Regions from separate parts of the Erwinia sp. LJJL01 genome, predicted to be linked through region 2. Evidence: predicted binding sites of a transcription regulator. Region 2 holds the regulator's gene; the other holds the start of a gene.
What was found. The regulator Fur, encoded in region 2, represses iron uptake genes when iron is present. The targets are predictions, from matches to a motif close to ATAATAATGAGAACNACTATCAA.
Positions count from the first base shown of each region.

Region 1: the regulator Fur is predicted to act here: its motif matches at 8,577-8,599, upstream of efeU (iron uptake transporter permease EfeU).

Region 1 is NZ_CP178576.1:3,830,344-3,841,132, reverse strand. It holds gene ACLI4M_RS19025 (peptide MFS transporter) at 1-78, opposite strand, end outside; tRNA gene ACLI4M_RS19020 (tRNA-Ser) at 310-397, shown strand; gene phoA (alkaline phosphatase) at 749-2,152, opposite strand; tRNA gene ACLI4M_RS19010 (tRNA-Ser) at 2,517-2,604, shown strand; gene ACLI4M_RS19005 (NADPH-dependent oxidoreductase) at 3,085-3,825, shown strand; gene phoH (phosphate starvation-inducible protein PhoH) at 3,876-4,664, opposite strand; gene ACLI4M_RS18995 (hypothetical protein) at 4,729-4,941, opposite strand; gene efeB (iron uptake transporter deferrochelatase/peroxidase subunit) at 5,218-6,501, opposite strand; gene efeO (iron uptake system protein EfeO) at 6,508-7,635, opposite strand; gene efeU (iron uptake transporter permease EfeU) at 7,691-8,524, opposite strand; gene putP (sodium/proline symporter PutP) at 8,729-10,213, opposite strand; gene putA (trifunctional transcriptional regulator/proline dehydrogenase/L-glutamate gamma-semialdehyde dehydrogenase) at 10,648-10,789, shown strand, end outside.
Region 2 is NZ_CP178576.1:3,287,182-3,297,970, reverse strand. It holds gene pgm (phosphoglucomutase (alpha-D-glucose-1,6-bisphosphate-dependent)) at 1-1,331, opposite strand, end outside; gene seqA (replication initiation negative regulator SeqA) at 1,356-1,910, opposite strand; gene ybfF (esterase) at 2,173-2,937, shown strand; gene ybfE (LexA regulated protein) at 3,286-3,567, shown strand; gene fldA (flavodoxin FldA) at 3,706-4,236, shown strand; gene fur (ferric iron uptake transcriptional regulator) at 4,632-5,075, shown strand; gene mtr (tryptophan permease) at 5,127-6,374, opposite strand; gene ACLI4M_RS16300 (hypothetical protein) at 6,491-6,880, opposite strand; gene glnS (glutamine--tRNA ligase) at 6,982-8,649, opposite strand; gene nagE (PTS N-acetyl glucosamine transporter subunit IIABC) at 8,931-10,789, opposite strand, start outside.

The DNA.
Region 1 (10,789 bases), 540 kb from region 2:
GGCAAAAATTTGAATAAAGAACAGCGCGCCGGTTCCCCCCGGCACCTGCTGTTGGGGGATACGGTTGGTGTGGTCCACAACTAACCTCTGTTTTTCCTGCCAAAATAAGTCGGTTATTATGCACCTTTTGCGCCTGGCGATGCGCGCCGATTTGGCTTTAGCGGCCTAATCTGAACCTGGCTGGCGTTTAAACCAGCAAAGTGCGTTAAAACTGACTAAACGCACTCAAAATAGTCGAAAGGCAGTTGACCGCAACCGCACTTTTCCCTACATTAGCGCCCGTCAGCAACCTGGTTGCGGCAACAATATGGTGAGGTGTCCGAGTGGCTGAAGGAGCACGCCTGGAAAGTGTGTATACGGCAACGTATCGAGGGTTCGAACCCCTCTCTCACCACCATATTTAAAGAGAAAGTCTGAACTCACGTTCAGACTTTTTTTATGCATTTTGCGTAGGGGTCGGGCGTGCCCGACCCGCATTAACGGAGGGCGAGGCATGCCTCGCCCCTACACCTGCGCGACCAACGGGATGCTATTTAATATCCAGCGCCGCTTTAAAGGTACAGGGCGAGCGCCAGGGATGGTGCGAGTGATCCCCCTCTCTCACCACCCTATTTAAAGAGAAATGCCTCAGCGAAAGTTCAGGCATTTTTTGCATTTGTGGGGCGACCAGAAAAGCGGTCGCCCCCTACATCTTCCTGTGTGCTGTAGGGGCCGATCCTTTTTTTCAATCGGCCCGTAAAATGCGTGATTATTTAATATCCAGCGCCGCTTTAATGGTATAGAACAGATCGGTCTGATCGGTCAGGCCGACGACATTGGCCGCGTGCGGGCCAAAGGCGGCGATGCGCAGCTGGGTGCCGGTGTGGCCCTGCGAATCCTCTTCTGAATTACCGTAGCTGATGGTCATCGGGCTGCCATCTTTGGTGATCAGCGTCTGCGTCAGGCCCGGGGCTTTGCTGTCGTTGGCGATAATCTGGCTGGAGTGCGCATGATCGGCAGTGACAATCACCAGGGTATTGCCCTCTTTGCGCGCAAACTCCAGCGCCTTCTGCACCGCTTCGTCCAGATCGACGGTTTCACCAATCTGCCCGCACGGATTGGCCGCGTGATCCTGCTTATCAATAGAAGCGCCTTCCACCTGCAGGAAGAAGCCCTCCGGTTTACTGCTCAGCAGCGCAATAGCCTTATCGGTCATCTGCGCCAGCGTCGGGGTGGATGCCGGGCGCTCCGCGTTGACTTCGCAGGTAATCGGTTTGCCATCAAGATTACCGTGGTAAGTGGCCTTGGGGCCTTTCCAGCGCACCGGCATATTCCCGGCAGCGAACAGCCCCAGCACCGGCTGCGCGTCGCTGGCAGAGGTCAGCGCATTCATGCCGTCGAGATCGTTCACCAGCTGATAGCCGCGTAGCTTCGCCTGCTCTTCCAGCGTTTTGCCCTGCCACTCGCCGGCTTTTGCCGTTTCGCTGAAGGTCTTCCCGCCGCCGCCAAAGGTGACGTCGGCGCGCGCATTTAGCAACTGCTCAGCAATCGAGCCTTTACCGCCCTGCTCCAGCGCATTGCTGGCGCACAGCTCGCTGGTTTTGACCGGGCCGTAGCACTTACGCGAGGTGACGTGGGCAATCTGCGCCGCCGGGGTGGCATCTTCCAGCTCTGCGGTTGACACATTGCCGGTCGCTTTACCGGCGGCTTTCGCCAGCTCCAGCAGCGAGGGGTGATCTTTACCCGTCACATCAACGCCAATCGCCCCATTATAGGACTTCACGCCGGTTGCCCAGGCGGTGGCGGATGCTGCGGAGTCAGTCACATAGTCAGGCTTGTGGGTTTTCTTATCCAGCGCATAGTGGGTGTACTGTCCGGTGAGCGGCAGCGCATCAATCCCTTTAAAGAAGCCGCCCGCCCCTTGCGCATAGTTTCGCGCCGCCGTAATTTCGGAGTCGCCCATGCCGTCGCCGATCAGCAGAATAACGTTTTTCGCCGTGCTGTTGCTTAACGACGCTTTAATCGCCTCGGTCTGGTCACCGCTCAGGCGACGTGCTCCGCCCGGCTGAGTCATGTCACCCTGCGCGGCCCGCTGGTACGTGGCGATATCGGCGACGGCAGAGGAGCAGATCAGTGAGGTCAGCAGGGAAAGTGCGAAAGCTTGATGTTTCATTTAACGGCGATCTCCATGAATAAGTTTTGCTAAAGATTTCAGGGAGTCAGTCTGCGATACAACTATTTCAGCTTTGCGACTTATTTGTGACAGATTAATGTCAATTTACCTTATGGCTGGCCGATCGCTTCACAGGGTTTAGCTGCTGATATCAGCCCGGCTTAAAGCCCGGCCTGCCGTTCTAACGGCATAAAAGGCGAGCTTCGCCGTTTATGGCGAATTGCGCACTGGCTGCACCAGATTATCCTTGGTTGCTCATCACTTAAGCGAATAGAAGCACAGGGAAAAATACTGCTTGACCCATTACCCGCGACTGCCTATAGTAGCGCCCCGTTACCCCCTGCGGGTAGCGGCAGTAAAATATGGTGAGGTGTCCGAGTGGCTGAAGGAGCACGCCTGGAAAGTGTGTATACGGCAACGTATCGAGGGTTCGAACCCCTCTCTCACCACCATATTCAAAAAGAAATGCCTGAGCGAAAGTTCAGGCATTTTTTTTGCGTTTTGCGTAGGGGTCGGGCATGCCCGACCCGCATTCGCGGAGGGCGAGGCATGCCCCGCCCCTACACCTGCGCGACCAACGCGATGTTATTTAATATCCAGCGCCGCTTTAAAGGTATAGTCCCCCTCTCTCACCACCCTATTCAAAGAGAATTGCCTGAGCGAAAGTTTTGGCTTTTTTTTTTGCGTTTTGCGTAGGGGTCGGGCATGCCCGACCCGCATTCGCGGAGGGCGAGGCATGCCCCGCCCCTACACCTGCGCGACCAACGCGATGTTATTTAATATCCAGCGCCGCTTTGAAGGTTTTGCGGGGCGACCAGAGAAGCGGTCGCCCCCTACAGCAAAAAATGTGATCTGCCGCACAAAATGCGTAGCCGTTACCCCTGGATCTTCACTACCTTCACACTCTACATATTCAGAACACCAGGTATCACATGAACGAAATCACTCAACTGCTGAAAAGCCACCGCAGCGATCGCAGCTATCTTGACACCCCCATTGCCGACACGATTATTGATGACATTGTCGAAACGGCCTGGCGTGCGCCAACTTCGGTAAATTCCCAGCAGGTATCGCTGGTGGTGGTGCGTGATGCTGCCACCCGCGCAAAAATCGCGGAAATTGCCGGTGGACAGCCGTGGATCGCGAAAGCCCCGGTGTTTATCACCTTTGTGCTGGATATGCACAAAAGCCAGCTGGCAATTGAGGCGGAAGGCAAACAGCAGATCGCGCATGAGAGCCTGGAAAGCCTGATCTCCGGTGCGACCGATATTGGAATCGCGCTGGCGACCGTGATGACCGCTGCCCGCTCTCACGGGCTGGGCGTGGTGCCAATTGGCGGGATCCGCCGCGAGCCGCAGGCGATGATTGAGCTGCTTAACCTGCCTGAGCTGACCTTCCCGGTAGCGGGGGTGGTGCTGGGGTATGTTGATCAACCTGCCGTTCAGAAACCGCGTATGTCGCTGGCGGGCTTCCGCCACGAGGAGCGCTATAACAGCGCGATGCTGCCTGAGGTGATCAAAGCGTATAACGAGGTGCTGGTCGCGCACTGGCAGCAGACCGGGCGAACCGATGGCGATAACTGGGGTAACAATACCGCCAGCTATTACGACCATATTTATTTCCCGCAGGTGCAGCCAGCCGTGCTGAAACAGGGCTTTGGCACTGACGAGTAGCCATAAAAAAGCCCGGCCAACTGGCCGGGCTTTCATCAGGGCTTAAGCGATTAACCGTAAGCCAGCAGCGTGCGCTGACAGAGCTGAGAACGCACGCAGTCCTCTTTTCCGAAACGGACCACGCTCACCATCTCGTCGTCCTGGAAGCGCGACAGCGCGTCGGCCAGGCCGGACTGAACATGGGACGGTAAATCACACTGGGTGATATCGCCGTTAACAATGACGGTCACGTTTTCCCCAAGGCGCGTCAGGAACATCTTCATTTGGGCGGCGGTGACGTTCTGCGCCTCATCCAGAATCACCACGGCGTTTTCAAACGTGCGGCCTCGCATATAGGCAAACGGCGCAATTTCCACTTTGCCAATTTCGGGACGCAGGCAGTACTGCATAAAGGAAGAGCCAAGACGTTTAACCAGAACGTCATATACCGGCCGGAAATACGGGGCGAATTTTTCTGAGATATCCCCTGGAAGGAATCCCAAATCCTCATCCGCCTGAAGTACCGGGCGAGTCACTATAATCCTGTCAACATCCTTATGAATCAGGGCCTCGGCCGCTTTTGCGGCGCTGATCCAGGTTTTACCACAACCTGCTTCGCCCGTAGCGAAGATCAGTTGCTTGGTTTCTATGGCGTTGAGATAGTGCGCCTGAGCTTCATTTCTGGCTTCAATCGGTGAATGGTCGCGGCTATCGCGTGCCATGCCAATCGAATCCAGCCCACCCATCTGCACCAGCGAGGTGACCGATTCTTCTTCACGCTGACGGTGACTGCGTGAATCGCTACGAAGCACACGTTTTGCTTCACGACGAGCTTTGATCACTGCTTTCTGTCTTCCCATAGTGGCACCTTACAGTTGGTTTCATTTCCCGCATCCCTATTATCGATGCGATTACGTGAACGCTTTAGAGGTCATGGCTTCCTTTTAAGCCTGGTCTAGCCGTTGGTAAAAATGCATAGCGATACGCTTGCAGGCTATGCACCAAAAAAGGTTTAAAGGAGTGTTGGAACAGCAGTTGGATTGTAAAAGAAGAGAAAGCTACCGAGGAAATGAGCTCCTCGCGAATCAAGGCGATGTATGACTTTTTCACTTGTGGTCCGTTAAAGGACTTCAGCATTCGCTATCTCCGTAGTGGGAAACTATATGCGAAAATCAACAGCAATTTCATATTCAGCAGTTTACCAAAAAAATGCAACACTTTTTTTACGAGTATAATGACACTTTCGATAATACTCTATTAATCATCAGGTTATAAATATCACTTTATTAACAATGGCGTCAGTAAAAACAGCGACTGGGTGTTTTATAATCAGTTAAGATTGTCTGATGTCATTTTAAGGGAGCGTAAGTTAAAAGGAAAATTAGCGGACTTAAGTCAAATCCGCTAATTAGGTCAGGCTTCCAGCAATCCCTGTGCCAGATAGTGTTCCGCATCCGGTACGCCCGGCAGGACAAAGTAATAGCCCCCGCCGATCGGTTTTATATACTCTTCCAGCGCTTCGCCATTTAATCGTTTCTGCACGGTCAAAAATCCTTTTTCCAGATCGTGCTGATAACAAACAAATAGCAGCCCCATTTCCAGCTGGCCGGAACGGGAAACGCCCAGCGAATAACTGTAACCACGGCGCAGCATCAGGTTGTTTTGCGTTTCCGGCGTGCGCGGGTTGGCCAGGCGAATATGCGCATCCAGCGGGATAATGTCGCCATCCGGATCCTGGCTGTAGTCCGGCACATCATGCTCGTTGTGCATACCCAGCGGTGCGCCGCTGTGCTTTTCACGGCCGAAGATGGTCTGCTGTTCACGCAGCGGCGTGCGGTCCCAGAACTCCACGCGGAACTGAATAATGCGTGCCGCCTGATAACTGCCGCCCAGCGTCCATGCCGGTTCACCCTGCCCTTTGCCCACCCACAGAATCGAATCCATCAGGCTGGTATCTGCCGTATCAGGGTTCGCCGTGCCATCCTTAAAGCCCAGCAGGTTAATCGGCGTCTCTTTACCTTTGCTGCGCGCGGCGTGGTCGGAGATAAACCCCTCGCGCCGCCAGCGTACGCTGAGCAAGTCCGGGGTGTACTTGATGATATCGCGCAGCGCGTGGATCACCGTGTCATTGGTATTGGCGCAGATCTGTAATAGCAGGTCGCCGTGACACAGGCTGGCATCCAGCGCGTCGTTGGGGAACCGGGTCATACGCTGCAGCTTAAGCGGAGTCAGCGCCTGCAGCCCAAAGCGCTCATCGAACAGCGAATGCCCCACGGAAACGGTAATCGTCAGGTTATCCGGGTAGATCTCCTCACCGAGAATGCCGGAGTCCATCGGCGGCAGCTGCGGGTTGGTCACCCGCGGCGCTTTCCCGCCGCGGGTGAGAAACGCGATGCGCGCCGTCAGCAGCTTGAACAGCTGCTGCAGGCTCGTCTTATCCGTCGCCAGCACGTCGAAGGCCACCAGCATCATCGACGCCTGCTGCGGGGTGACGATCCCGGCCTGATGCCTGCCGTAAAACGGCTGGCTTTCCTGACGGGCATTTGGCGATAACGCCCCCGGTGAGAAAGAGTCCCCCTCAGCGGCGGCATGAACCGGGCAACCGCCCGCCACGGCCAGGGCACCGCTGAGGATGCCCATTCCTTTCAGTAAACGACGGCGTGACGTCAGCGCCACGTCGTCAACGGATTTTGCCATTTCTGATTAGTCCAGGCCAAGCGTGCCACGCAGCAGAGAAAGGTCTTCGGCCAGCGCCGTGATTGGGCCTTTCAGTGCGTTACGGTCCGCATCGGTCAATTTGTCGTAAGATTCATAGCCGTCTTTGGTGCGGTACCTGGCGAGAATGGTATCCACCTTGTTAAAGTTACCGTCCACCTTTGCCAGCAGCTGCGGGTTCTGTTTCTGCACCAGCGGGCGCAGCAGGTTAACAATTTTCTGCGCGCCATCAACGTTGGCCTGGAAATCCCACAGGTCGGTACGGCTGTAGCGGTCTTCTTCACCCGAAATCTTGCTGGACGCGACTTCCTCAATCAGACCGGCAGCCCCGCCCACCACTTTACCCGGCGGGAAGGCCAGTTCGTTGATGCGGGTCTGCAGATCCAGCACATTTGTGTACAGCTGGTCGGCAAATTTATCCATCCCTTTGGTGGTGTTATCAGCAAATAACACTTTCTCCAGGCGGTGGAAACCGGTGAAATTCGGGTCCTCCGCTTTCTTCTCGAAGTCATCTTCACGGGCGTCAATGGCACCGTCGAGGTCGGAGAACAGTTCGGCGATCGGCTCGATGCGCTCGTAGTGCTGGCGGGTTGGCGCAAACAGGGCTTTGGCTTTTTCCAGATCTCCGGCTTTCACCGCATCGGTAAAGGCTTTGGTACTGGCAACCAGCTGCTCGACTTCTTTGGTCACGTACACTTTGTACTCGGCAATCGGTCCGACCAGCTGCAGCACGTCCGGCTTGCCATCATTGGCTTTGCTGCCGCTGGCTTTGACAATCAGCTTACCTTTCGGGTTGCTCAGCAGGCCACAGGTAATATCGTACTCCCCGGCTTCCAGGTTGGCGGTCAGCTTCTGGGTAAAGGACGGCGCGATGTTTTCACGCTCTTCCACCACCATCCCCCCTTTCAGGATCTCCCACTCCAGCGCTTTCTGGCTGTCGTTCTTGATGATGAACTGGGTTTTACCCGCGTCCACCGTCAGCGTCATCGGGGTACACTGCTTGTCATTTACGCTGACCTTAACCTGGGGAATATCAGCCGCCAGCGCCGCGCCGGATGTCGTCAAAGTAGCCAGCAGCGCGGCGTTCAGCGCATGACGGCGAAAATGCATGGTCATAGAGGTAATCCCTGTCAAAGTATTATCATCGGCGGGCCAGGCCCGTCCGGCGGAATCAGCGCACGCCAGGCGCTGTGGAGGTTGCAACACGTCCCGGCATAATAAACAGCAGCAGAGCCGGAATAAGGTAGATAAACCACATCGCCACTTCGCTGACGCTCGGCGCTTCCTGGTAGCCCAGCAGGCCTTCCAGCAGAGTGCCAAACACGCTGTGCGTCGTGAGGGTATGACTGAAATCAAATGCCACGTCCTGGAAGTGATTCCATAAACCGGCTTCATGAAAGGCGCGGATCGCCCCCGCCGCCAGGCCAGCCGCGACGAAAATGATAAACAGGCTGGTCCATTTGAAGAAACTGCCCAGGTTAAGGCGCACGCCGCCCCAGTAGATCAGCATGCCGAGCACCACGGCGGTGCCGAGGCCAAGCATCGCGCCGAGCGGGGGCGCGTAGCCCACGTCCTGCTGAAAGGCGGCCAGCAGGAAGAATACCGACTCCAGCCCTTCACGCGCCACGGCAAGAAAGACCATCAACACCAATGCCCAGCCGCTGCTGTTGCCCTTCTGCAGGGCGCTGTCGACGGCGTCTTCCAGCTGTGCCTTTACGTTGCGTGACACTTTACGCATCCAGAACACCATCCAGGTGAGCACCACCACCGCGACCACGGCGACGATACCCTCAAACAGCTCCTGCTGTTTCTGCGGAAATTCACCGGTGGTTTCATTGATAAACCAGCCAAGGGCAAGGCAGAGCGCGGCAGCGGCAAACACCCCAATCCACATGGCGGGGAACCACTGACTGCGCTGAGTACGCTTCAGATAGCTGGCGATCAGGCTGACAATCAGCGCCGCCTCGAGCCCTTCGCGTAACATGATGAGAAACGGGACAAACATGCCATAACCCTCTAACTGTTAACTTCAGTCAAATCCAGTAAAGATAAGTAAAATACGAACGATATCGATTATCATTATCGAAGGAAGAAATACAAGCCGGGCAAGGGATATTTTCGAGTTTTGTGAGGGGAAAAAACATTAAGCAGATGTAACGGTGGGGGTGGGCGTAAATGAAAAGGGCCAGAATGGGCTGGCCCTTGAGCGTTAGTCTGCCTGATACTCCGCTTCCGCAGCATCAAAGCGCTGCTGCGCCGCCGCCGACGGGCCTTTGCCCAGCAGGCTGAACAGCACAATCGCGATGCAGGCGAACAGGAAGCCCGGAATAATTTCGTAGAGGCCAAACCAGGCGTACTGCTTCCAGATAAGCACGGTTGCCGCACCCACGATCATCCCCGCCAGCGCGCCGTTACGCGTCATGCGTTTCCAGATCAGCGACAGCAGCACCACCGGGCCAAAGGCAGCACCAAAGCCCGCCCAGGCATAGCTCACCAGGCCCAGCACGCGGTTGTTCGGGTCAGACGCCAGGGCAATAGCAATCACCGCCACCAGCAGCACCATCAGGCGCCCTACCCACACCAGCTCGCGCTGAGTGGCATTTTTGCGCAGGAAGTTTTTATACAGATCTTCCGTCAGCGCGCTGGAACAGACCAGCAGCTGGCAGCTCAGCGTCGACATCACCGCCGCCAGAATGGCCGACAGCAGGATCCCGGCAATCCACGGGTTGAACAGAATACGCGTCAGTTCGATAAAGATACGCTCACCATTTTCAGATACGCCGGAAGCCTGATCCGGATGGTTCTGGAAGTAAGCAATACCGAAGAAGCCCACCGCCACGGCACCGCCGAGGCACAGGATCATCCAGGTCATGCCGATACGACGTGCGCTACGAATCGAGCGGTGGGAGTCAGCAGCCATGAAGCGCGCCAGGATGTGCGGCTGGCCAAAATAGCCCAGGCCCCAGCCCAGCAGGGAGACGATAGCGATAAAGTTAAGGTTCTTCAGCATGTCGAGGTTCTCAACGCTTTTCGCGCGGATCACCTCCAGTGAATCACCCAGGCCACCGACTGCCAGAATAACCATGACCGGCGTCAGGATCAGCGCGAAAATCATCAGGCTGGCCTGCACGGTGTCGGTCCAGCTCACCGCGAGGAAGCCGCCAACAAAGGTGTAAACGATAGTCGCTGCGGCACCGGCCCACAGGGCCGTTTCATAGCTCATACCGAAAGTGCTTTCGAACAGACGCGCACCAGCCACCACGCCAGAGGCACAATAGATGGTGAAGAACACCAGAATGATCAGGGCGGAAATCACCCGCAGAACTTTGCTCTTATCCTCGAAGCGGCTGGAGAAGTAGTCCGGCAGCGTCAGGGCATTGTCATGGTGCTCGGTCTGCACGCGCAGACGGCCAGCAACAATCTTCCAGTTTAGGTAAGCGCCGATCGTCAAACCTATGGCGATCCAGCTTTCAGAAATGCCTGAGAGGAAAATGGCCCCCGGCAGGCCCATCAGCAGCCAGCCGCTCATGTCGGATGCCCCGGCTGACAGCGCGGTGACCAGACTGCCCAGGCTGCGGCCACCCAGAATATAGTCGTCAAAGTTTTTCGTTGAGCGGTAAGCAATAAAACCGATCAACACCATGCCGAGAATATAAATACAGAATGTCACCATCATCGGTGTACTTAAAGTCATTCAGGTTCTCCACTTATTATCAGTATCCTCAGGCGAAAGACGCGCCGTGAAGCGGCCGGAACGGGGCACGTTTCACAGGGGGCTCTCTGCCGGGGGCGGTATCCTGCCGTAATCGGCGTTGACGCACAAACGATTTAACACATCATCCACAGCCATTTCACCTGCTAGTTACGTTCAAATGTCAGCAGGTTGCACTGCGTCACATTTAACCGGGTTGCACCTCGGTAACAACCCGAAAAAAAACCAGGTAATACGTCACATTTCATAACTGGCCGGATTCTTGCAGCAATATCCATGCCGCTTTTTGCTCGTTAACAAAATGGCGGTTTTCAGGAATGAGGGCGAGGTCACATTTAACCGGGTTGCACAAAGTTGCAACATCAGTGATATTGCACCTCATCGAATATTGATTACTGATTCAGGAGCTGTAAGGCATGGGCACAACCACTATGGGCGTGAAGCTGGACGACGCAACGCGCGAGCGCATTAAACTGGCAGCGCAGCAGATTGACCGCACGCCCCACTGGCTGATCAAGCAGGCGATATTTAACTATCTGCAGCAGGTGGAACAGGGCA
Region 2 (10,789 bases):
CTCGGTGCGCCAAAACGGGCCGCCAGCTCATCGTAATGCTGCTGCGGGTTCTTACCGGTCACAGCCGTGATTTCAGCCGCCAGCAGGCACATGATGATGCCGTCTTTGTCAGTCGACCACGGGGTACCGTCGAAGCGCAGGAAGGAAGCTCCCGCACTCTCTTCGCCACCGAAACCGAAGCTGCCGTCGAACAGGCCATCCACAAACCACTTGAAGCCAACCGGAACTTCCACCAGCTTGCGGCCCAGATCGTCCACCACGCGGTCAATCATCGCACTCGACACCAGGGTTTTACCCACGGCGACGTCTTTGCCCCACTGTGGACGGTGCTGGAACAGATACTGAATCGCCACCGCCAGATAGTGGTTCGGGTTCATCAGACCGGCCGGAGTCACGATACCGTGGCGGTCGTAGTCCGGGTCATTGGCAAAGGCCAGGTCAAATTTGTCACGCAGCGCCAGCAGGCCAGCCATGGCAGATTCAGACGAGCAGTCCATACGGATCACGCCGTCATGGTCCAGATGCATAAAGCGGAAAGTCTGGTCGACAGCATCGTTTACGATAGTCAGATCGAGGTTGTAGAACTCCGCGATACGCTGCCAGTAGGCGATACCGGAACCGCCAAGGGGATCCACACCAATTTTCAGACCCGCTTTCTGGATCGCCGGAATATCAACGATCTGGGCCAGACCTTCAATATAAGGCTGGATCAGATCTTTTTCCGTCAGGTGGCCGCTGGCCCAGGCCTGATCCAGCGTCATGCGCTGCACGCCTTTCAGGCCATCTTTGATCAGCGCATTGGCACGATCTTCCACCACTTTGGTGACGTTAGTATCCGCCGGACCACCGTTCGGCGGGTTGTACTTGATGCCGCCATCTTCTGGTGGATTGTGCGAAGGCGTGATGACGATGCCGTCCGCCTGTGCGCCGCCAGATTTGTTGTGCTCAAGGATAGCATTGGAGATCGCCGGCGTTGGCGTATAGCCATTATCCTGCTGGACAATCACATCCACCCCGTTGGCAGCCAGCACTTCCAGCACGGAAATAATGGCGGGCTCAGACAGCGCGTGGGTATCTTTACCCACGTAGCAAGGGCCGGTAATACCGTTCTTTTTACGCTCTTCGGCAATCGCCTGCGCGATAGCCAGAATGTGATTCTCGTTGAAGCTGTGACGACCCGCGCTACCGCGATGGCCGGAGGTGCCAAATTTCACCGCATGCTCTGCATTGCCCAGTTCAGGCTGCAGGACATAATACTGAGATGTTAATTGTGCAACGTTAATCAAATCGCTCTGCTGGGCGGGTTGCCCGGCACGGGGGTGATTGGCCATTGGCGCTTCTCCCTGACGCTTCAGTTAGAGGGTACCGCAAACTTTCTCAGTCAGTTCCGTCGGGAACTGCATCGACTGCATTATGTGTTCAACCATGCTGCGTTTACGGCCAGTATTTGTGTTGGTGATCACCCAGTACGGCGTGCCCGGAACGTGCTGCGGCTTGGTATGGGTGCCATTTTCTACCAGCGTTTGCTGATTGCCCGCGAAGTAAACGCGCGTGCGACCGTGCAGAGACTCTGTCGCTGCGCCAAACGCTTTGGCATCCAGACTGTATAAAGTCGATAAAACCAGCATAAAGCGGTTCACTGCTCTTTTCTGATCGGCATACTCATCAGAAAGCAGCAGTTCACGTACCGCACGCACACGATCCTGCGGACGGGCTTCAGTTTTCACCGCCGTGTTCGCTGCTGGCTCTTTCCCCGCCGCTGCAGCGGATGTTGCCGCTGTAGCCGGAGCCGTCTGACCCGCAGTGAACTTCAACATGCGGCGCAAAATATCCGATGCGCTTTCACCAATATGCTGAGTGTGGCTGGCAATATAACGGTATAGCTCTTCGTCGACTTCTATCGTTTTCATCTTTATCCAGTACGGTTAGTGCTTGTGTCAGAACGCGGGTCACAGAGACGAAAACGATCGTCGGGATCGCCCGTGCTCAACCGATCCAGTTCTAACATCAGGATTATAAAGTTAAATCCTGCCGGGTTGTAGCGCCAGACCCATTTCAGGGCAAAAGTCGGAATATGCCGCAAAAAGATCGTAACCGCATATGGCGCCTGCGGCAGAAATTGTGGGATCCATGATACCCTAAGCCTTCACATCAACTGTAAGAACTTTCTCTATGAATTTAAACTTCCGCCTGCAATCTGAACAATCCGCATCAAACGATCTTCCGCTGGTGCTAATCCACGGTCTGTTTGGCAGCCTGGATAACCTTGGCGTGCTGGCGCGAGGGTTAAAAGATGACCGTCGTCTGATTCAAATTGATGTGCGCAATCATGGGCTTTCGCCGCGGGCTGATGAGATGAGCTATGCGCTGATGGCGCAGGATATCCTCGATACGCTCGATGAACTCAAGGTTGAACGCTTCAGCCTTATTGGCCACTCCATGGGTGGCAAGATCGCGATGGCGCTGGCCGCGCTGGCCCCCGAGCGTGTAGGTGAGATCGTGGTCATCGATATCGCCCCCGTGGCTTATAGCACTCGCCATCACGACGACATTTTTGCCGCCTTGCAAGCGGTGTCGCAGGCCGGAATTAAAACGCGCAGCGAAGCCGCCGCGCTGATGCGCCTGCATATAGATGAAGAAGGCGTGATCCAGTTTCTGTTGAAATCATTCCATGAAGGTGACTGGCGCTTCAACGTGCCGGTGCTGTGGGAGTGTTACGACCAGATTATTGGCTGGCAGCCTCTGGCCCCCTGCCCGCATCCGGCACTGTTTATCCGCGGCGAACGCTCGGCTTATCTGGCGGATGAGTACCGTGATGCCCTGCTAGCTCAGTTCCCTCAGGCGCGTGCGCATGTGATAGCCGGAGCCGGCCACTGGGTACATGCGGAAAAACCTGATGCCGTGTTACGCGCAATCCGTCGATTTTTTGCGCTGTAAAAACAATTATTTCCTCGGGTTGATATAGCCAAAATAATTCGAGCTGCAGAAAGGCGGCAAGGCCATGAGTCCCCGGCAGCATAGATCGCTCTGTGACAGGGGTGACAAATCTGCCCGGAGCAGATTTGAACGCTGTCTACAGTGGTCCCGAAGGGGGGAGGTCCAGGGATGGGCCGAATAATGGATGAAGCCAACGCATCTGCGGCTTGAAGAATGAAGGGTATAAATGATTGTCGTCATCACTTTCGCTGGGGTATGATGGCGCGCTAAAATTTGCCGCTGCTGATTCTTCACGCGGCATAACGACCCTGGTCTTCAGAAATTCAGCCTTTCAGTATCACTATCCCTATGGCAAAAGAGAACACGGACCGCACAACGATCGATCTGTTCGCAGATGAACGTCGCCCGGGACGACCTAAAACGAATCCGCTAACGCGTGATGAGCAGCTACGCATCAACAAGCGCAACCAGCTGAAGCGGGATAAAGTGCGCGGCCTGAAGCGCGTTGAGCTGAAAATGAACAGCGACGCGGTTGATACCCTGAACCAGCTGGCAGAAGAGCGCAATATGAGTCGCAGCGAACTGATTGAAGAGATGCTGCTGGAACAGCTGCAGCGTCATCAATCCTGATCGCCTGGCTTAAGCACTCAGCGACAAAACCAGCAGCATTACACGTTTATCCGCTTCCGGCGGTCTGTTATCATTAGCGATATCTGCGAAAAATTCAGCAGTCACCATATCATTAAGATTCAAGAGGTTATTAAACTCATGGCACTCGTCGGCATTTTCTTCGGCAGCGATACAGGCAATACGGAAAACATTGCAAAACAGATCCAGAAACTGCTGGGTAAAGATGTTGCAGAAGTTCGTGATATTGCCAAAAGCAGCAAAGAAGACCTTGAAGCCTTTGATATTCTGCTGCTGGGCATTCCCACCTGGTACTACGGTGAGGCCCAGTGCGACTGGGATGACTTCTTCCCAACGCTGGAAGAGATCGACTTCAACGGTAAGCTGGTCGCGCTGTTTGGCTGCGGCGATCAGGAAGATTACTCTGAATATTTCTGTGATGCGATGGGTACCATTCGCGACATCATTGAACCGAACGGGGCGATTATCGTTGGTCACTGGCCGACCGAAGGCTATCACTTCGAAGCCTCTAAAGGCCTGGCAGATGACAACAACTTCCTCGGTCTGGCGATTGATGAAGACCGCCAGCCAGAACTCACTAACGAACGCGTTGAAAAGTGGGTAAAACAGATTTTTGATGAACTTCAGCTGAAAGAAATCATCGAAGCCTAACCACAGCGGCTTGATGTGGGAGTTATCTCACATCAAGTCAGTGGTTTTTCCTATAGAAGTAATAGATACATGTTTGTAACTTTCACCTGCAAAACTGTACAATAACCCCATCGGTTACCCGCTTACTCAGCGCCCGTCACACTGTTTGACGACACTTGGTTTACCGAGTGTGATGAGATGAGGGAGAACGAAATGTTAACCCAGCATAATTCGGGCGCGCGCTTCCCAGGATGTAACGACATTAATCCTTACATCCCTCAGCGGTTCAGGCATCCCTTTTAGTTTTCATTTCGAACTATCAGCTCTATACTGAGACGCATTCAGCTTTAGCGTCGACCGATGTTCATGGCTTTTCAGCCACTAAGTGACTAGCAAAGTAACAGGACAATATCCGCATGACTGACAATAACACCGCATTAAAGAAGGCCGGCCTGAAAGTCACGCTTCCCCGACTGAAAATTCTGGAAGTGCTTCAGGAACCAGAGGGCCATCACGTCAGTGCGGAAGACTTGTACAAACGCCTGATTGATATGGGCGAAGAAATTGGTCTGGCCACGGTTTACCGCGTGCTGAACCAGTTTGACGACGCGGGGATCGTTACCCGCCATAACTTTGAAGGCGGTAAATCCGTTTTCGAACTGACCCAGCAGCACCATCACGATCATCTGATCTGCCTGGACTGCGGTAAAGTTATCGAGTTTCGTGATGAATACATCGAGGAGCGCCAGCGTGAAATCGCTAAGCGCCACGGCATCAAACTGAGCAACCACAGCCTCTATCTTTACGGTCACTGTGCTCTGGGCGACTGCCGCGAAGACGAGACTCTGCACGACCAGTAATCTCCATGATTGTGTAAAAACCGCTGCCTGCCAGCGGTTTTTTTATGCCTGCTATTCGCCGAATACCGGCAGCCAGTGACCGTATGAGAGCAGTGATACCAGGGCATTCAGCACGCCAAAGCAGAGCACCAGTACGATGGGCGCAACGCCGCCCCTCACCCGCCAGGCCGCGGTGGCAAAGCGGCGGCGCGACTGCCAGGCGAGCAGCGCGGGCGTGATCACCGCCCAAAGGGTAGCAGCCAACCCGGCATAACCTATCGCCAGTAGAAAGCCGTTGGGCCAGATCAGCGCGGCAGTAAGCGGGAAAATAAAGGTCAGCACGGTGGTCTTCAGGCGCCCTGTGGCAGAGTTATCCAGCTTAAACAGGTCGGCAAGGTAGTCAAAAAAGCCCAGGCTGACGCCGAGGAATGAGCAGGCCACGGCAAAGTTGGAGAAGATATCCAGCAGCAGATTCAGGTACTGACTGTGCAGTACGCCGGACAACGCCGCAACCAGCACATCGATATTCCCCCCCTGTGCGGCAATCGCTTTAAAGTCATGGCGTGGAATATTGCCCATGGTGCCGACGATCCACACCAGGTAAATTGCCAGCGCCAGCAGCGTGCCGTAGACCAGGCAGCGGCTGACGCGCCCGGCGTTTTTACGGTAGTAACTCACCAGCCCGGCAATATTGCCGTGGTAGCCAAATGAGGCCAGGCAGAACGGCACTACCGCCCAGAGATAACGCAGGTAGTGGCCGTCTTCCGCCGCGCTGTCGAGCAGATTCACCGGCTCGATGTGCCACAGCAAGCCGCCAAAAATCATCAGGAATGTGATCACCTTCGCACCGAGAAAGATCAGCGTCATGCGGCTGACCACGGCCGTACCCAGCCAGATAAACAGCGCCACCAGCAGCGCAAACAGCAGCCCGGCGGTGCGGGCAGAGAGATCGACACTCAGCTGGCTCAGGCTGTGCTGAATAATCGCCCCGCTGGCAGAGATATAGGCGTAGGTCAGAATGCCGAGCACAAAAACCACCGACAACCCGTTAACCAGATTCCAGCCGCGCCCTAACAGGTCGCGCGTAACGGTATCGAAGCTGGCGCCCGGCGGATAATGCAGGCTGGCCTCAAGATAGAGCAGCCCGGAAAGCAGCATGCAAAACCAGGTGAGGATCAGCAACAGTGAAGACCAGAGGAACCACGCCCCCGACATGACCACCGGCAGGGAGAACATCCCGGCACCGATAATGGTGCCGCTGATGATTAAGGTCCCCCACAGCGTGGAGGGTAACGGAGCAGCAGAAGCAGGCAGAGCCATGGCAAATCCTTAGCGAGAAACGGTAACAAAACGCACGCGCCGGGATATTCCACTGGCTAAACGGCATTAATGCCGCATAGTCTACACAAAATCACACTCGCGAACTAGTACGGTAACTAGTCGGCAACCATCGTTTCCTGCAAATAGCGCCAGCGTGGTGGGGTTGCGCTACAGTCAATCACCGCCAGCGAGATACGATGAGTATGCACATCCCCCTGCTGCTGCAGCTCATGGTAATGAATCACCACATCCTGCTCTGACTGCGAAATAATTTGGCACTGCTCAATACGAATCTCCACGCCCTGACGTCCGCCAGTCAGGCGGGTAAACAGTGCGGCAACGTCTGCCAGCGCCAGCATTTTTCCACCGGGAGTGACCATGGTGAATTCGGGGGCAAAATGAGCGAGCAGTTCGGGCACTTTACTGCCGTCGCCGTGAAACACTTCGGCGATCAGTTCATGCAGCACAATCACGCTGCGGCTGGCTTGTTCGGCTAATCCAGACATGCAATATCCTTCAGGTGAGATTGTCGATACGTCGCTGATAGCGGTATCCAGCGGACGAAAAAAAGGGCGAATCATCGCCCTCTTATATAGCTGATTACGGCTTATTCGCCCATTTTCGCCCAGGTATCGCGCAGGCCAACGGTGCGGTTAAACACCAGATTGCTGGCGCTGGAATAGACGCTGTCGGCACAGAAGTAACCTTCACGCTCGAACTGGTAAGGTGCAGAAGCTTCAGCCTGCTGCATGCCCGCTTCGACGTAACCGTGACGAATCACCAGGGATTCCGGGTTAACGGTGGTCAGGAAATCTTCTGCTGCGCCCGGGTTTGGCACGCTGAACAGACGGTCATACAGGCGGAACTCCGCAGGCAGGCCGTGAACTGCGGACACCCAGTGGATCACGCCTTTCACTTTACGACCATCGGCCGGATCTTTGCTCAGCGTATCCACGTCGCAGGTGCAGAACAGGCAGGTAATGTTGCCCTCTTCATCTTTGGCTACGCGCTCAGCTTTGATCACGTAGGCATTACGCAGGCGCACTTCTTTGCCCATCACCAGACGCTTGTACTGCTTATTCGCTTCTTCACGGAAGTCAGCACGATCGATCCAGATCTCACGGCTGAACGGCACTTCGCGCGTACCCATCTCCGGCTTGCTCGGATGGTTCGGCATGCTGATCATCTCTTCATGATGCGCAGGCAGGTTTTCGATCACCACTTTTACCGGGTCAAGAACGGCCATCGCACGCGGCGCGTTTTCGTTGAGATCGTCGCGAATACAGGATTCCAGCGCGGCCATTTCCACGTTGTTATCCTGTTTGGTCACGCCAATACGGCGGCAGAACTCACGAATTGATTCCGCGCTGTAACCGCGGCGGCGCAGGCCAGACACGGTCAGCATGCGCGGGTCATCCCAGCCCTCAACCACTTTCTCAGTGACCAGCAGGTTGAGCTTACGCTTGGACATAATGGCGTATTCAAGATTCAGGCGTGAGAACTCATACTGACGCGGATGCACCGGGATGGTGATGTTGTCCAGCACCCAGTCATACAGGCGACGGTTGTCCTGGAACTCCAGCGTACACAGCGAGTGGGTGATCCCTTCCAGCGCATCGGAGATGCAGTGGGTGAAATCGTACATCGGGTAGATGCACCACTTGTTGCCGGTCTGGTGGTGCTCGGCGAATTTAATGCGGTAGATAACCGGGTCGCGCATCACGATAAAGTTGGACGCCATATCGATTTTTGCACGCAGGCAGGCGGTGCCTTCAGCAAAACCACCGGCGCGCATTTTGGCAAACAGCTCAAGGTTCTCTTCCACGCTACGGTCGCGGTAAGGGCTGTTTTTACCCGGCGCCGTCAGGCTACCTCGGTATTCACGGATCTGCTCAGGTGACAGTTCGTCAACGTAAGCCAGACCTTTACCGATCAGCTCAACCGCATAGTTGTGCAGCTGTTCGAAATAGTCAGATGAGTAGCGTACTTCGCCGCTCCACTCAAAGCCAAGCCACTTCACGTCACGTTTAATTGACTCAACAAACTCCAGGTCTTCTTTCACCGGGTTAGTGTCATCAAAACGCAGATTGCACTGCCCGTGATAATCCTGCGCGATGCCAAAGTTCAGGCAGATAGATTTTGCATGACCAATATGCAGGTAACCGTTCGGCTCAGGCGGGAAGCGGGTATGCACGGTGGCATGCTTACCGTTCGCCAGATCTTCGTCGATGATCTGACGAATAAAGTTAGTTGGGCGGGCTTCAGCCTCACTCATCTCAATTTCCTCAATAATGCATGGCATTTACTCTAGATAATTCGAGTTGCGGCAAGGCGGCAAGTGTGAGAATCCCCGGGAGCTTACAAAGTAAGTGACTGGGGTGAACACACGCAGCCAACACAGCTGCAACTTGAAGAATGACGAGTATAAATTAGCTGTCAAATAACGGAGTATGATCCACAAAGCGGGGAGGCGAAACAACCGTTTGTTGCGGGAATCTCATAAAAAAAGGGCGGGAATTGCTTCCCGCCCTTTTAATCAAGCCTCAGCCGGGTGGCTTAGCCATTAATTTCGTATAACCGGGTCTCACCGGCAACCACCGTATCGCCCGCCAGCAGCGTGATGCCAGCGAAATCATCGATGTTGCTGACCACGACCGGGCTGACCATCGAACGGGCATTGGCATTGAGGAACTCAAGGTCCATTTCCAGCACCGGTTGACCGGCGACCACCTGGCTGCCCTCTTCCACCAGGCGGGTGAAACCTTTTCCTTCCAGCGTCACGGTATCCAGCCCCATATGCACCACTACTTCAACCCCTTTTTCCGTTTCCAGGCAGAAGGCATGGTTGGTATTGAAGATTTTCACCACGGTGCCTGCAGCAGGGGATACAACGGTACTGCTGGTTGGCAGAATCGCCAGGCCATCGCCTACCGCTTTACTGGCAAAGGCCTCATCCGGAACCTGGTCAATGGCGACAACTTTGCCGCTGACCGGCGCAACCAGCGTGCCGATAATGCCTTTCGCCACGTTTGGCACGGCTTGTGGAGCCGCAACCGGTGCCACAGGTGCTGCGCTGGCAGCAGAAGCCGCAGCCACCGGGCCTTTAGCAATCTGCTTTTTCATCTCTTCAGCAATCGATTCGGCTTTCGCACCGACGATCACCTGAATCGTCTGCTTGTTCAGTTTCACCACACCGGAAGCACCAAGGCGCTTACACTGAGCATCATTAACCAGGGAAGCATCTTTCACCGACAGACGCAGACGGGTAATACAGGCATCAATCACGTTCAGGTTTTCGGAGCCGCCAATCGCACCAATGTAGCTACGCGACAGCTGGGCCAGCCCCTCTTCGGTATTGCTATTCGCTTCGTCGGTCACCACCAGGTCACTCGCATCTTCACGACCCGGCGTTTTCAGGTTCAGCATGCGGATAACCGCACTGAACAGCACGAAGTAAACCAGGAAGGCGATAACGCCCATCACCAGCAGCATCCAGACGTTCTGACTGGCCGCAGGCAGTTTGTACATCAATACGTAGTCGATAGCGCCGGCAGAGAACGAGAAGCCCGCGTGGATGCCCAGAGTGGTGGCAACAAACAGGCTGATACCGGTCAGCAGGGCGTGGATCAGATACAGCATCGGCGCCAGGAACATGAACAGGAATTCCAGCGGCTCGGTGACACCGGTCAGGAAGGCGGTAACCGCAACGGACAGCAGCATGCCACCGACCATTGGACGACGCTCTTTCGGCGCGGCCAGATACATCGCCAGCGCGGCACCCGGCAGACCAAACATCATGATCGGGAAGAAGCCAGACATAAACATGCCCGCCGAGCCATCGCCCGCATAGAAGCGGTTAATGTCACCGTGGAATACCGCACCGGCCGCATTGGTAAACTCACCAATCTGGAACCAGGCAATGGTATTCAGCACCTGATGAAGACCGGTTGGGATCAGCAGACGGTTAACGAAACCGAAGATACCCGCGCCTAACGCGCCTTCAGAGACAATCCACTCACCGCCTGCGTGAATGCCCGCCTGCACCGGTGGCCAGACGTAACCAAATATGGCGGCCAGCACCAGACAGAAGAAGCCGGTGGCAATCGGTACAAAGCGTTTACCACCAAAGAAGCTCAGGAAGTCAGGCAGTTTGATGTCGGACCAGCGGTTGTAAGTCATACCGGCAACCAGACCCGTAATAATCCCCGCCAGCACGCCCATATTGACCGTTGGGTTAATGGTGACCATCGCTTTGGTGAGGATAAAGTACCCCACCGCGCCCGCCAGCGCAGCTGCACCGGCGTTATCTTTCGACCAGGTTGATGCCACACCAATAGCGAAGATCAGCGCGAGATTGTCAAAAATCGCACCACCCGCCTGGGCAATAAACGGCATGTTGAGTAAGTCGGGCTGGC